DNA from 2 places in the Janthinobacterium sp. SUN033 genome. Region 2 is predicted to be linked to the other one. Evidence: predicted binding sites of a transcription regulator. Region 2 holds the regulator's gene; the other holds the start of a gene.
The links. The regulator HrcA, encoded in region 2, represses chaperone genes, less so after heat shock. The targets are predictions, from matches to a motif close to TTAGCACTCNNNNNNNNNGAGTGCTAA.

Region 1 (5,950 bases), on a different contig from region 2:
ACCCGTGTTATGTTTGTCCTGGACAAAACAAGCTGCATCGATAGTCAGTCAAATATTGATCTATGTCAATGAGCACCTGTTGTCGTTCACAAACTTATACGCGAGCAATATCCAATCGGATTCAGCTATTTGGTACGGGGCGGCGGAAGGCGTAGAATGCCAGTAACGTTCTTTTCGGCATGCGAGCAACCCCACTGGTATGGATACTGACCTGCAACTATCTCCTGCCTTCAGCATCGGCGATGTCGAACGCGACACCGGGCTGGCCAAGGAAACCTTGCGCGTGTGGGAGCGCCGCTACGACTTCCCCCAGCCGCGGCGCGACGCCTTTGGCGAGCGCAGCTATCCGGCCGAGCAAGTGCAAAAGTTGCGCATGGTCAAACGCCTGCTGGACCTCGGATTTCGTCCGGGAAAAATCATGCAGCACAGCACCGCGCAACTGCAGCAGCTGGCCAGCGCCGGCAGCACGCCGCCGCCCGCGCCGGCGCCTCAGCTCGAACACTACCTGGCCCTGTGCCGCAGCCACCAGATGGCGGAACTGGGCGACGCCCTGCGCCAGGCGCTGGCCGTGCTGGGCTTGAAAGCGTTCACCATCGACGTCATCGCCCCCCTCACCGGCATGGTGGGCGAAGCGTGGGCTTGCGGCGAACTGGCGGTTTACGAAGAGCATCTGTATAGCGAAACCTTGCAGACGGTGATGCGGCACGCCATCTTTTCCCTGCCGCAAGCAAGCAGCCCGTCCATGCGCTCGCCGCGCATCGTCCTCAGCACCTTGCCGCAGGAGCGTCACGGCCTGGGGCTGCTGATGGCCGAGGCGCTGTGTGCGGCGGCCGGCGCCCATTGCATGTCGCTGGGCGTGGAAACGCCGCTGACGGACATCGTCGCGGCCGCCCGCGCGCAGCGGGCCGACATCGTCGCGCTATCGTTTTCCAGCGCCAGCAAGCAACGGCAGACGCGCGACAGCCTGCAGCAGCTGCATGCAAGCTTGCCGCTAAGCATGGAATTGTGGGCAGGGGGACGCAGTCCCGTGCTGACCAGGCAGCCGCCACCCTTCTTGCACGTGCTGGACTTGCGGCAAGTCGACGAAAGCATCGCCGACTGGCGCCGCCGCCACCAGGCGCTGGCCCTGCAAACCCACTGAACCGGCGGAAAAGCGCGGCAACTGCGGCGATCTCCGTGGATAGCGGCGCAATGTTGCCAATCGAACAGTAAAGCATGAAGGGCCGGGCGCGCTCTGGTAGAATAGCCCGTAACACAGTGTCCGGCGCCGCCGGGCCTTAGGTCAGCACCCGCCACCACACATCCATGTTTAGTTTCTTCAAGAAAAAACCCATCGCTCCCGAGGCTGCACCAGCCGAGCCCCTCGTCCTTCCCGCCGCCACGCCGCCTGCACCGCAGCCTGCCGCCACGCCCCTGAGCGGTGCGCCGGCCGAGCTCGTGCCCGTGATCGTAGCAGCCGAACCCGAGAAAAAATCGTGGATGACGCGCCTGAAGGCCGGCCTGTCGAAAACCTCGAACACCCTGTCCGTGCTGTTCGTCGGCGCGAAGATCGACGACGCCCTGTACGAAGAGCTGGAAGCGGCGCTGCTGATGTCGGACGCCGGCATCGATGCCACGGAATTCCTGCTCACGGAATTGAAGAAAAAGGTCAAGGAAGACAAGCTGCTCGACGCGGCCGCCGTGAAGGCCGCCCTGAAAGTGCTGCTGATCGACCTGCTCTCGCCGCTGGAAAAGCGCTTCGAGCTGGGCCGCCACAAGCCGCTGGTGATGATGATTTCCGGCGTGAATGGCGCCGGCAAGACGACCACCATCGGCAAGCTGGCCAAGCACATGCAGTCGAATAACCAGTCCGTGCTGCTGGCTGCGGGCGACACCTTCCGCGCCGCCGCGCGCGAGCAGCTGATGGTCTGGGGCGAACGCAACAACGTCACCGTGATTTCGCAGGAATCGGGCGATCCGGCCGCCGTGGCCTACGACTCCGTGCAATCGGCGAAGGCGCGCGGCATCGACGTGGTCATGGTCGACACGGCGGGCCGCTTGCCGACGCAGTTGCACCTGATGGAAGAATTGAAGAAAATCAAGCGCGTGATCGGCAAGGGCATGGATGGCGCGCCGCATGAAACCCTGCTTGTGATCGACGGCAACACGGGCCAGAATGCCCTCACGCAAGTGAAGGCCTTCGACGATGCCCTGCAGCTGAGCGGCCTGGTGATTACCAAGCTGGACGGTACCGCCAAGGGCGGCGTGCTGGCGGCGATCGCCCGCGTGCGTCCCGTGCCCGTGTATTTCATCGGCATCGGTGAGAAAATTGAAGACTTGCAGCCTTTCGTGGCTGCCGAATTTGTCGAAGCGCTGCTAGGATAAGCCTATACATGATTGAATTTCAGCACGTCTCCAAGCAATACTCCGCCGACGCCGTGGCGCTCAGCGACATTTCCCTCAATATTGCCAAAGGCGAGCTGGTGTTTTTAGCGGGCCCGTCCGGCGCCGGCAAATCCACCTTGCTGAAAATGATCGCCGCCATGGAACGCCCCACGTCGGGCAAGCTGATCGTCAATGGCCAGGACATGGCGAAGATCAAGCCGGCCGGCGTGCCCTTCCTGCGCCGCAACATGGGCCTGATCTTCCAGCAGCAAAAATTGCTCAACGACCGCTCCATCCTGGCCAACGTCATGCTGCCGCTGCTCGTCGTCGGCGCCCACAAGACGGCGGCCGAACAGCGCGCGCGCGCCGCGCTCGATAAAGTCGGCCTGCTGGACCGCGCCATGGCGCGTCCCCTGTCGCTGTCTGGCGGCGAGCAGCAGCGCGTATCGATCGCGCGCGCCATCGTCAACCGGCCGCAGATCATCCTGGCCGACGAACCGACGGCCAACCTGGACCGCGCCAGCGCCAACAAGGTGCTCGACGCCCTGAAAGCATTCCACTCCGTGGGCGTGACTTGCCTCATTTCCAGCCATGACGAACAGATGCTCGACGCCGCCGCCCGCGTGATCCACCTGAAAAACGGCCAGCTGGTGGCCATCGACAAGGCCACGCAGGCGCCCGTGTTCGCGCCGCCCGATCCCGATTTCGCCCCAGGCTTAGATGACGGCGAAGGAGAACAGGCATGAGAGGCTGGTTCCGTCAACATCGCTTCGCCCTCGGTTCGGCGCTGATCCACTTGCGCAAGTCGCCGGGCGGCTTCCTATTGAACGTGCTCGTCGTCGCCATCGCCCTGTCGCTGCCGTTCGCCGGCTTGACCATGCTCGACAATGTCCGCCCCATGTCGGAACAGATGTCGGTCGACCCGGAAATCAGCGTCTTCCTGAAGATCGACACGCCGCGCGAGCAAGCCGTGGGCCTGGCCGGCGCCATGCGCAAGATTGTCGGCGAGCAAAAGGCGAAGATCGTCTTCATCCCGCGCGAACAGGCGCTGGACTCGCTGAAAAACAAAAATGGCCTGGCCGACGTGCTGAGTACCCTGGGCGACAATCCCCTGCCCGACAGCTATGTGCTGAAACTCGACGCCTTCAGCAGCGCCAGCGAAGCGCAGGATGTCGATGCCGTGGCGGAACAGCTGCGCCACTTGCCCGGCGTGGAATCGGCGCAAGTCGATTCGGCCTGGGTCAAGCGCCTGGCGGCCCTGCTGGGCGTGCTGCGCCTGGTGCTGCTGCTGCTGGCCATTACCCTGGGCGTGGCCGTGATCGCCGTCGTCTTCAACACCATCCGCCTGCAAGTGATGCAGCAGCGCGATGAAATCAGCATCTCGAAATTGATCGGCGCGACGGACACCTTCATCCACCGCCCCTTCTATTACACGGGCGCACTGCTGGGCTTGTGCGCCGGCGCGCTGGCCCTGGGCGCCGTGGCGCTGGCCTTGCAGCCGCTGAACACGGCGATTGCCGAGTTTGCCCGCCTGTATGCGTCCGAATTCCAGCTGGTGCCGCTGGCGCCGCTGCCGATGGCCGGCTTGCTGGCCGTCAGCGCCGGCCTGGGCCTGATCGGCGCCTTCCTGTGCGTGCAGCGCCACCTGGCGCGCCTGAACTGATCTTCTTTCCCATGGCGGCGCCTCCGGTGCCGCCATGCGCCCTCCCCATACTGCTGTTATCTTGATATTAAGCAAGTATTCTTAAGGTTCGCTTCAGCCAGAGGCCGTAGACTGGCTACGTTGTCGTGAAGCGGCCTGCAGCACTGTTCAGATCGCTATTCAGACATATTTATCAGGCATTCATTCGCCATAGCATTTAGGCTATCAGATCGATTAAATGTGCTGATTGGCACTCTCAAGCAGAGAGTGCTAATATAGGGACATACCAACAGCAGAACCGCCATGGACGCCAGATCAAGATGGTGCCGCGATCTGCAAAGTGCAAGACCGAATACGCAAAAACGACGATACAAGCTGCCACGTCGCGTGACGTGGCCAACTGGAACAAAGCAAGACTACGAGGGAGAAAACATGACTATGATGTCCGCAACGTCCGCATTGGTTCCGACCAAAAGTAATGCGCTGGGCCTCGGGTTCACTGGCAATCTGGGCAATATCGACGCCTATATTTCGGCCGTGAACCGCCTGCCCATGTTGACCCACGACGAAGAAATTTCGCTGGCGACACGCCTGCGCGAAAAAAATGACCTGGCCGCCGCGCAAGAACTGGTGCTGTCGCACCTGCGCCTGGTGGTCTCGATTGCCCGCGGCTACCTGGGCTATGGCTTGCCGCACGCCGACCTGATTCAGGAAGGCAATATCGGCTTGATGAAAGCCGTGAAACGTTTCGATCCGGACCAGGGCGTGCGCCTGGTGTCGTACGCCATGCACTGGGTGAAAGCCGAGATGCATGAGTACATCCTGAAAAACTGGCGCCTGGTCAAGGTCGCGACGACGAAGGCGCAGCGCAAGCTGTTCTTCAACCTGCGCAGCCACAAGACGGGCCTGGACGCGATGACGCCGAAGCAGATCGATGCGCTGGCCAAGCTGCTCGACGTGAAACGCGAAGAAGTGATCGAGATGGAAACGCGTTTGAGCGGCCGCGACATTGCGCTGGAATCGCCGACCGACGATGAAGACGACAAGTTTTCGCCGATCGCCTACCTGTCGTCTGAGCAAAGCGAGCCGACCAAGGTGCTGGAAGCGGAACAAGTGACGCGCCTGCAATCGGAAGGCCTGGAAACGGCCCTGTCCAAGCTGGACGCCCGTTCGCGCCGCATCATCGAAGCGCGCTGGCTGGCCAACGACGACGGTTCCGGCGCCACCCTGCACGCGCTGGCGGAAGAGTTCGGCGTATCGGCCGAGCGCATCCGCCAGATCGAAGTGGCGGCGCTGAAAAAAATGAAGGGCGCGCTGGCGGCCTACGTGTAATCGCCAGCAATGCCGCAATGTAAAAGGCGCCGCAAGGCGCCTTTTAGTTTTACTACTTGATGTTTATCAACAGATAAACATGGCAGCCCGTTAAGCTGCAGCCAGGCCCTTGCTGATCAATTCAGCAACGACTTCATTCAGATCCGCGCCGCGCTCCTTGGCCAGGGCCTGCAATTGCAAGACCAGATCGCTGTTCAGCTTGACGGCGAATGGCACCAGGCCCAGGGCCTGGTCGCGCTTGCGCTGTTCGCGGCGGTCGACGACCACCGCTTCCTTACCGAATGCACCGGCGCCGGGAACATTCATCTTTCCCATCAGTTTCTTGGCATCGCTTTTGGCCAGGTCGGTTTTTTTCATGGTTGTTTCCTGATTTTCAAAACAGCCATTCTACGCAGTAATCGGCGCGCCGCGTGGCTCGCGCCTCAATTCATCGGCAGCACGCCAATAGTGCGCCGGAAAAATATCATTTTGTTACTATCATTTTATCCCACGCGTGAACAAGCACGCCGGGGACGCACCACCTGAAAGGAAAAACATGTCTACTCTGAACCGCTCTTACCGCACCGTGCTGCTTCCCCTGTTCTTCGCCTGCCTGGCCATGCTGGCCGGCTG
Region 2 (5,950 bases):
AAAGACCTGGGCCTGGCGCAGCAGTCGGCCCTGTCGGCGAACGCGCCCACGCCCTTGGGCGGCCTGGTGCGGCAGATGTACCAGATGCATGCGCAAGCCGGTTATGCGCAGCAGGATTTTTCCAGCATCGTGCAGATGTTGCAGCCGGGCTTGAATAAGCCCGCGTGAGAAATTCTGGGCAAAAAAAAGCCCGCTGGTAAAAGCGGGCTAAATCCAATTCTTGGAAGAGTTGGAGGAGACAGATGCATTATGCTGCATCGCCACATATAACTCCAATTTATCTTTGGAATATCAATTATAGATTTCCATGATATCTCTTCCCGGTAGCCGCCTGGCGGCTACCGTTGCTGCAACTCAGACGGGTTTGCAGGCGATCTTCACCGTCGTTACATTCCCTTCGCCCATGGTGCCTTTTTCGGTACCTGGGGCCAGGTCGCACTGCAGACCCTTCGGCTGAACGGAGACGCTGACGGCATAGGTGTCGCCATAGTCGACTGGGCCGGCCATGGTAAACGTCGTGGTGTCCTTGGCCACCGTTGTTATTGTACTACCGTTAATCAGCACCAGGCCATCCACGGTCAGGCCGGAAATCGTGCCGCCCACGGTATATTTGTTTTGCAAGCAAGTAACAGCGGCGCTGATATTGATGTAATGACCAGCCGAGCCGGAACCGCCGCTGATGCTGCAAGTCATGTGGGCCGGTTGTTTGTTGAAGGTGATGTTGTAGTCGGTGCCATAGTCGATGCGCTTGATAAAAGTGAACGACGTTTTGCCCGCAGGAACCGGGAGGGTGTCGCTGCCATTTGCCAGGATCAGCCCTTCATTGGTCAAGCCAAAGATCGTTCCGCCGACCTCATACGAGGCCTTGCCGCCGCAAGCGGCCAGTCCCAGGGTCAGCAGCAGCGCGGCGAGTGGGCGCAAGCAGGATAACTTCATGTATTTCTCCAAAAAATAGGTGACGGATCGCAAGGATTACTGCGGCGTGCAGTCAAGTGTGGCCGCGGTCGTGGCGGCAGAGCCCATCGTGCCGACCGTATCGCTGGCGTCGGTACTCTTTGAACCCTGGAAGCGGCACGTCAGGCCCGTTGGCTGAGCCAGTATGGAAATACCGTACGGGGCGCCGTCAGCTACCGAAGTGAATGTGTAGGCGGTGGCGCCAGCCGACAGGGTGATGCCTTTGGGGCCCATCACCAGGCGCAAGCCATCGGCGGTCAGGCCTGTGATCGTGCCATTCAGCGGGTAGCTGTTGGTTGTGCAGCTCACCAAGGCCGTGTTCACGGAATAGCTCGATGCCTTGCCGGCGCCATTGGCGATGGTGCAAACGGCGCCCTTGGGCTGTTCCGCGATGGTAATATTGTAGCGGTCATCGTTCTTGACCAGCTTGGTGAAGACGACGGTGCCCTGGCCCACAGGAACCGGCAAGCGTTCCCCGTCATTCTGGAGAATCAGGCCATCCTTGGCCAGGCCGCTGACTGAGACTTGCAGATACAGGTTGCCGCCGCTGCCGCCGCAGGCTGCCAGGGTGACGGCGCAAGCCGCCGCCAGCATCGAGCGCAGGTACAAATTTTTCATACATTCTCCAAAACGAATTAAGTTGGGTAGCGCAACGCGGACGCTGGCGCCGCATTGGAATGGCGCCTATTTTAGTCTATCTGGCAAGCTGGATGACCTTGCCTTGTATCACCCTGTAACAATTTTTCGCCGGGAAGCGCTGGCCCGGCCCCATTTCACGGGGGCGCAGCCATGCCGGCGGCGTCGATCGGTGCGACAATAGACGCACCCTGCGCAACGTGACGCAGCATCCCATTGTGAGTCCCATGTCCCTTGCCCCCGTAAAACCCGCCGTGCCGCCCAAGGCCATCCTGTTTGACCTCGACGATACCTTGTGGCCCATCGCGCCCGTGATCGCCGCCGCGGAAACCCTGCTGCACGACTGGCTGGCCACGCATGCGCCCAAGGTGGCGCGGCAGTTTTCCATCGAGGTGCTGCGCCAGCACCGCCTGGCCATGCTCAAGGAACAACCGCATTTCCATGGCAACCTGATCGAGTTGCGCCGCGCGGGCCTGCTGGCCGCCTTCGAGGCTGCCGGCGAGGATCCCGCCCTGGTCGACGGCGCTATCCTGCAATTCCTGGCCGCGCGCAACCGCGTCCAGCCGTATGACGACGTCTTGCCGGGCCTGGCCTGGATGCGCCAGCGCATGCTGGTCGGTTCGATCTCGAATGGCAATGCGGACCTTGACATTATCGGCCTGGCGCAGCATTTCAAGGTATCGATCGCCGCCAGCGATTTTGGCGTGGCCAAGCCCGACGCCAGCATCTTCCTGGCAGCTTGCGCCGCGCTGGACGTCGCGCCCCATGAAGCCGTGTATGTGGGCGACGACCTGTATTTCGACGTGACGGGAGCGCAGGGGGCGGGCATGCGCGCCGTCTGGATGAACCGCAAGGGCAGCGATGCGCACCTGGCCGCCGGCGTGCAGCCCGACGCCATCTGCGCCAACTTTGATGAATTGTTGCTGTGGTTGCAAGGGCAACTGGAAGATTGATCGCCGCAGGCCGGGCGAACGTGCATAATAGGCGCTGTTGACGCACGTTCGGCCGCTTTCGTTGCCGCTTGCTTAACAAAATACTTGCCTAAATAAAACACCATGCAACTCGATACACGTGCCCAAACACTGCTGAAAGCCCTGGTCGAGCGATATATCGCCGACGGCCTGCCGGTCGGTTCGCGCGCCTTGTCGAAAATTTCCGGCCTCGACCTGTCGCCGGCCACGATCCGCAACATCATGGCCGACCTGGAAGAGCTCGGTTATGTGTCCAGTCCGCACACCTCGGCGGGACGCATCCCCACGCCGCGCGGCTACCGCATCTTTGTCGACACCTTGCTGACCGTGCGGCACCTGGACGAGCACCTGGTGGAATCGCGCATGCGCCTGCAGACGCCGCAACCGCAAAAAACCATCGCCAACGCGGCGCAGATGCTGTCGTCGCTGTCGCAGTTTGCCGGCGTCGTGCTCAGTCCGCGCCGCGAATCCGTGTTCCAGCAAATCGAATTCCTGCGCCTGTCGGAAAAACGCATCCTGCTCGTCATCGTCGCGCCCGGCGGCGACGTGCAGAACCGTTTATTGCTGACGGAGGCCGACTATACGCCGGCGCAACTGGTGCAATCGGCCAATTACATCAATCAGAATTATGGCGGCCTGTCCTTCGATGCCGTGCGCGTGCGCCTGCAGGGCGAATTGCGCCAGTTACGCGACGATATGGGCAGTTTGATGCAGGCGGCCGTGGAAGCGGGCAGCGAAGCGATGGCCGACCATAGCGATGACATGGTGATTTCCGGCGAGCGCAACTTGCTCAGCGTGAGCGATCTGTCGTCGAACATGCATTCGCTGCGCCAGATGTTCGACATGTTCGAGCAAAAAACGGGCTTGATGCAGCTGCTCGACGTGTCGAGCAAGGCGACGGGCGTGCAGATTTTTATCGGCGGCGAATCGAACCTGGTGCCGATGGATGAGATGAGCGTGGTGACGGCGCCGTATGAAGTCAACGGCAAGATCGTGGGAACGTTGGGAGTGATCGGGCCGACGCGCATGGCTTACGAGCGCGTCATTCCGATCGTCGATATCACGGCCAAGCTGCTGTCAAGCGCGCTGAGCCATCATTGATCGTACTGCCTGGCGCGCCGGCCGTTCCCTTGCGGAAACGGCCGGCTTGGGTCAGGCTGTTTTGTGCGGGCAAGCCGTCTTGATGCAGTTGCCGTAGATGGCCAAAGCGTGTTCGGCGATCTTGAAGCCGCGTTCTTCGGCCACTTTTTGCTGGCGCACTTCGATGTCTTCGTCGAAGAATTCTTCGACCCGGCCACAGTCGAGGCACACCAGATGGTCGTGGTGGGAGCCTTCGTTGAGCTCGAAAATCGCCTTGCCGGTTTCAAAATGGTTGCGATTGAGCAAGCCGGCCTGTTCGAATTGCGTCAGGACGCGATAGACAGTTGCCAAACCGACATCCATATTGTCGGCCAGCAGAATCTTGTAGACGTCTTCCGCGGTCAGGTGGCGTACCGGGCTACTCTGGAAGATATCGAGTATCTTCAGCCGTGGCAGGGTGGCTTTCAGGCCGCTTGCCTTGAGATCACTAGGATTGTTACTCATGTTTGTTGCTCGTATGTGGGTCAGGTGCTTTATCATATAGCGTTTTGTCGGGGAGTGCCAAAATATGCTTTTTTTTGGCGGGCCGGTCACTCCTGGCGTTTTGTTCATCCAATTGAGGTCATTTATGCGCGTAACACCGGCTGTATTGCCATCTCTCTGGCACCGTATTCCATTTCGAGCACCAGTCTTGGCAGGCATGGTCTGTGTCGCGCTGGCCATGTCCGGCTGCGCCAACCGTGGCATCCTGGGCGAAAAGCCGGCAGCTGCTCAAAAAGAAGGCAAGGAACTGGTTCCCGAACAGGGCGCACAAACGACCACCATTACGCCGCTGCAAAAATTCATGTGGTTTTTCTCGCCCTACCGTCCTGATATTCAACAAGGCAACTTTGTCTCCGAAGAGATGCTGGCCCAGTTGAAAGTGGGCATGACGCGCGACCAGGTGCGTTTCGTCCTCGGCACCTCGCTGCTGACTGATATCTTCCATGCCGACCGCTGGGATTATCCATTCCGCCTGGCACGGGGCAGTGGCGAAACCACCAGCAGCCGCGTGGTCGTGTACTTCGGCAAGGATGGCAAGGTTGAACGTTTCGAAGGCGGTAACTTGCCGACGGAGAAAGAATACATCGACCGCATCGCCGGTCCGTCGCCGTTCGCCAAGGTCGCCAAGGCCGACGCGCCAGCCGCCGCCGTGCCGTCGCCCGTGGCGCCGAGCGCCGTGCCCGTGCCGGCCGATGCCGCTCCTGCCATTCCTGTGAGCAAGCCGGAAGTGACGCCTGCGCCTGCCGCCGAGCCTGCACCTGCTGCCGAACCCACCAAATAAGTTGCTGTAAGAGAATAAAATGACTGAACTGAAAATTGCCATCGCTGGCGCCAGCGGCCGCATGGGCCATATCCTGATCGAAGCGGTCAGCAATGCGCCCGACGCCGTGCTGGCCGGCGCGCTCGACCGTGCCGGTTCGCCGTCGATCGGACAGGATGCGGCCGCCTTCCTCGGCAAGCCGGCCGGCGTGCTGACGCAGTCCGACCTGGCGAAGGGACTGGCGAACGCCGACTTCCTGATCGATTTCACGCGTCCGGAAGGCACTTTGCAGCACCTGGCGTATTGCGCCGAGCACGGTATCAAGATGATCATCGGCACCACCGGTTTCGATGACGCTGGCAAGGCTGCCATTGCCGCCGCCGCCGAAAAGACGGCCATCATGTTCGCGCCGAACATGAGCGTGGGCGTGAATGTCACCATGAAATTGCTGGAACTGGCCGCGAAAAGCTTGTCCGAAGGCTACGACATTGAAATTATCGAAGCCCATCACCGCTTCAAGGTCGATGCGCCGTCGGGCACGGCCCTGCAAATGGGTGAAGTGGTGGCCGGCGCCCTGGGACGCGACTTGAAGGAATGCGCCGTGTACGGCCGCGAAGGCGTGACGGGCGAACGCGACCCGTCGACCATCGGCTTTGCCACCATCCGCGGCGGCGATATCGTGGGCGACCATACGGTGTTGTTTGCCGGCATCGGCGAGCGCATCGAGATCAGCCACAAGTCGAGCAGCCGCGTCACCTACGCCCACGGCGCCCTGCGCGCCGCGCGTTTCCTGGCCGACAAGCCCACCGGCCTGTTCGACATGCAGGATGTGCTGTCGCTGAAGAACTGAGGAAGACCATGGCCACTGCCATCCTGAATGGAAAAGACATCACCGACGCAGCGAGCTTCCACGGGCAATGCGTGCAAGCCTTCGGTTTCCCCGAGTTTTACGGCAACAGCATGGATGCCTGGGTCGATTGCCTCAGCTACCTGCGCGACGACGAAA

Region 1: rpoH (RNA polymerase sigma factor RpoH) is a predicted target of HrcA. The motif match lies at 4,254-4,280, and genes of this name have one in related genera.

Annotation. Positions count from the first base shown of each region.
Region 1 is NZ_JAPQNV010000007.1:63,042-68,991, forward strand. Features, by position in the region: gene OX460_RS25785 (MerR family transcriptional regulator) at 200-1,141, shown strand; gene ftsY (signal recognition particle-docking protein FtsY) at 1,306-2,364, shown strand; gene OX460_RS25795 (ATP-binding cassette domain-containing protein) at 2,373-3,110, shown strand; gene ftsX (permease-like cell division protein FtsX) at 3,107-4,027, shown strand; gene rpoH (RNA polymerase sigma factor RpoH) at 4,439-5,338, shown strand; gene OX460_RS25810 (hypothetical protein) at 5,429-5,695, opposite strand; gene OX460_RS25815 (hypothetical protein) at 5,874-5,950, shown strand, end outside.
Region 2 is NZ_JAPQNV010000009.1:121,892-127,841, forward strand. Features, by position in the region: partial or broken gene mmsB (3-hydroxyisobutyrate dehydrogenase) at 1-168, shown strand, start outside; gene OX460_RS28285 (DUF4369 domain-containing protein) at 355-936, opposite strand; gene OX460_RS28290 (hypothetical protein) at 973-1,572, opposite strand; gene OX460_RS28295 (HAD family hydrolase) at 1,818-2,543, shown strand; gene hrcA (heat-inducible transcriptional repressor HrcA) at 2,646-3,662, shown strand; gene fur (ferric iron uptake transcriptional regulator) at 3,714-4,145, opposite strand; gene OX460_RS28310 (outer membrane protein assembly factor BamE) at 4,342-4,965, shown strand; gene dapB (4-hydroxy-tetrahydrodipicolinate reductase) at 4,985-5,794, shown strand; gene OX460_RS28320 (barstar family protein) at 5,803-5,950, shown strand, end outside.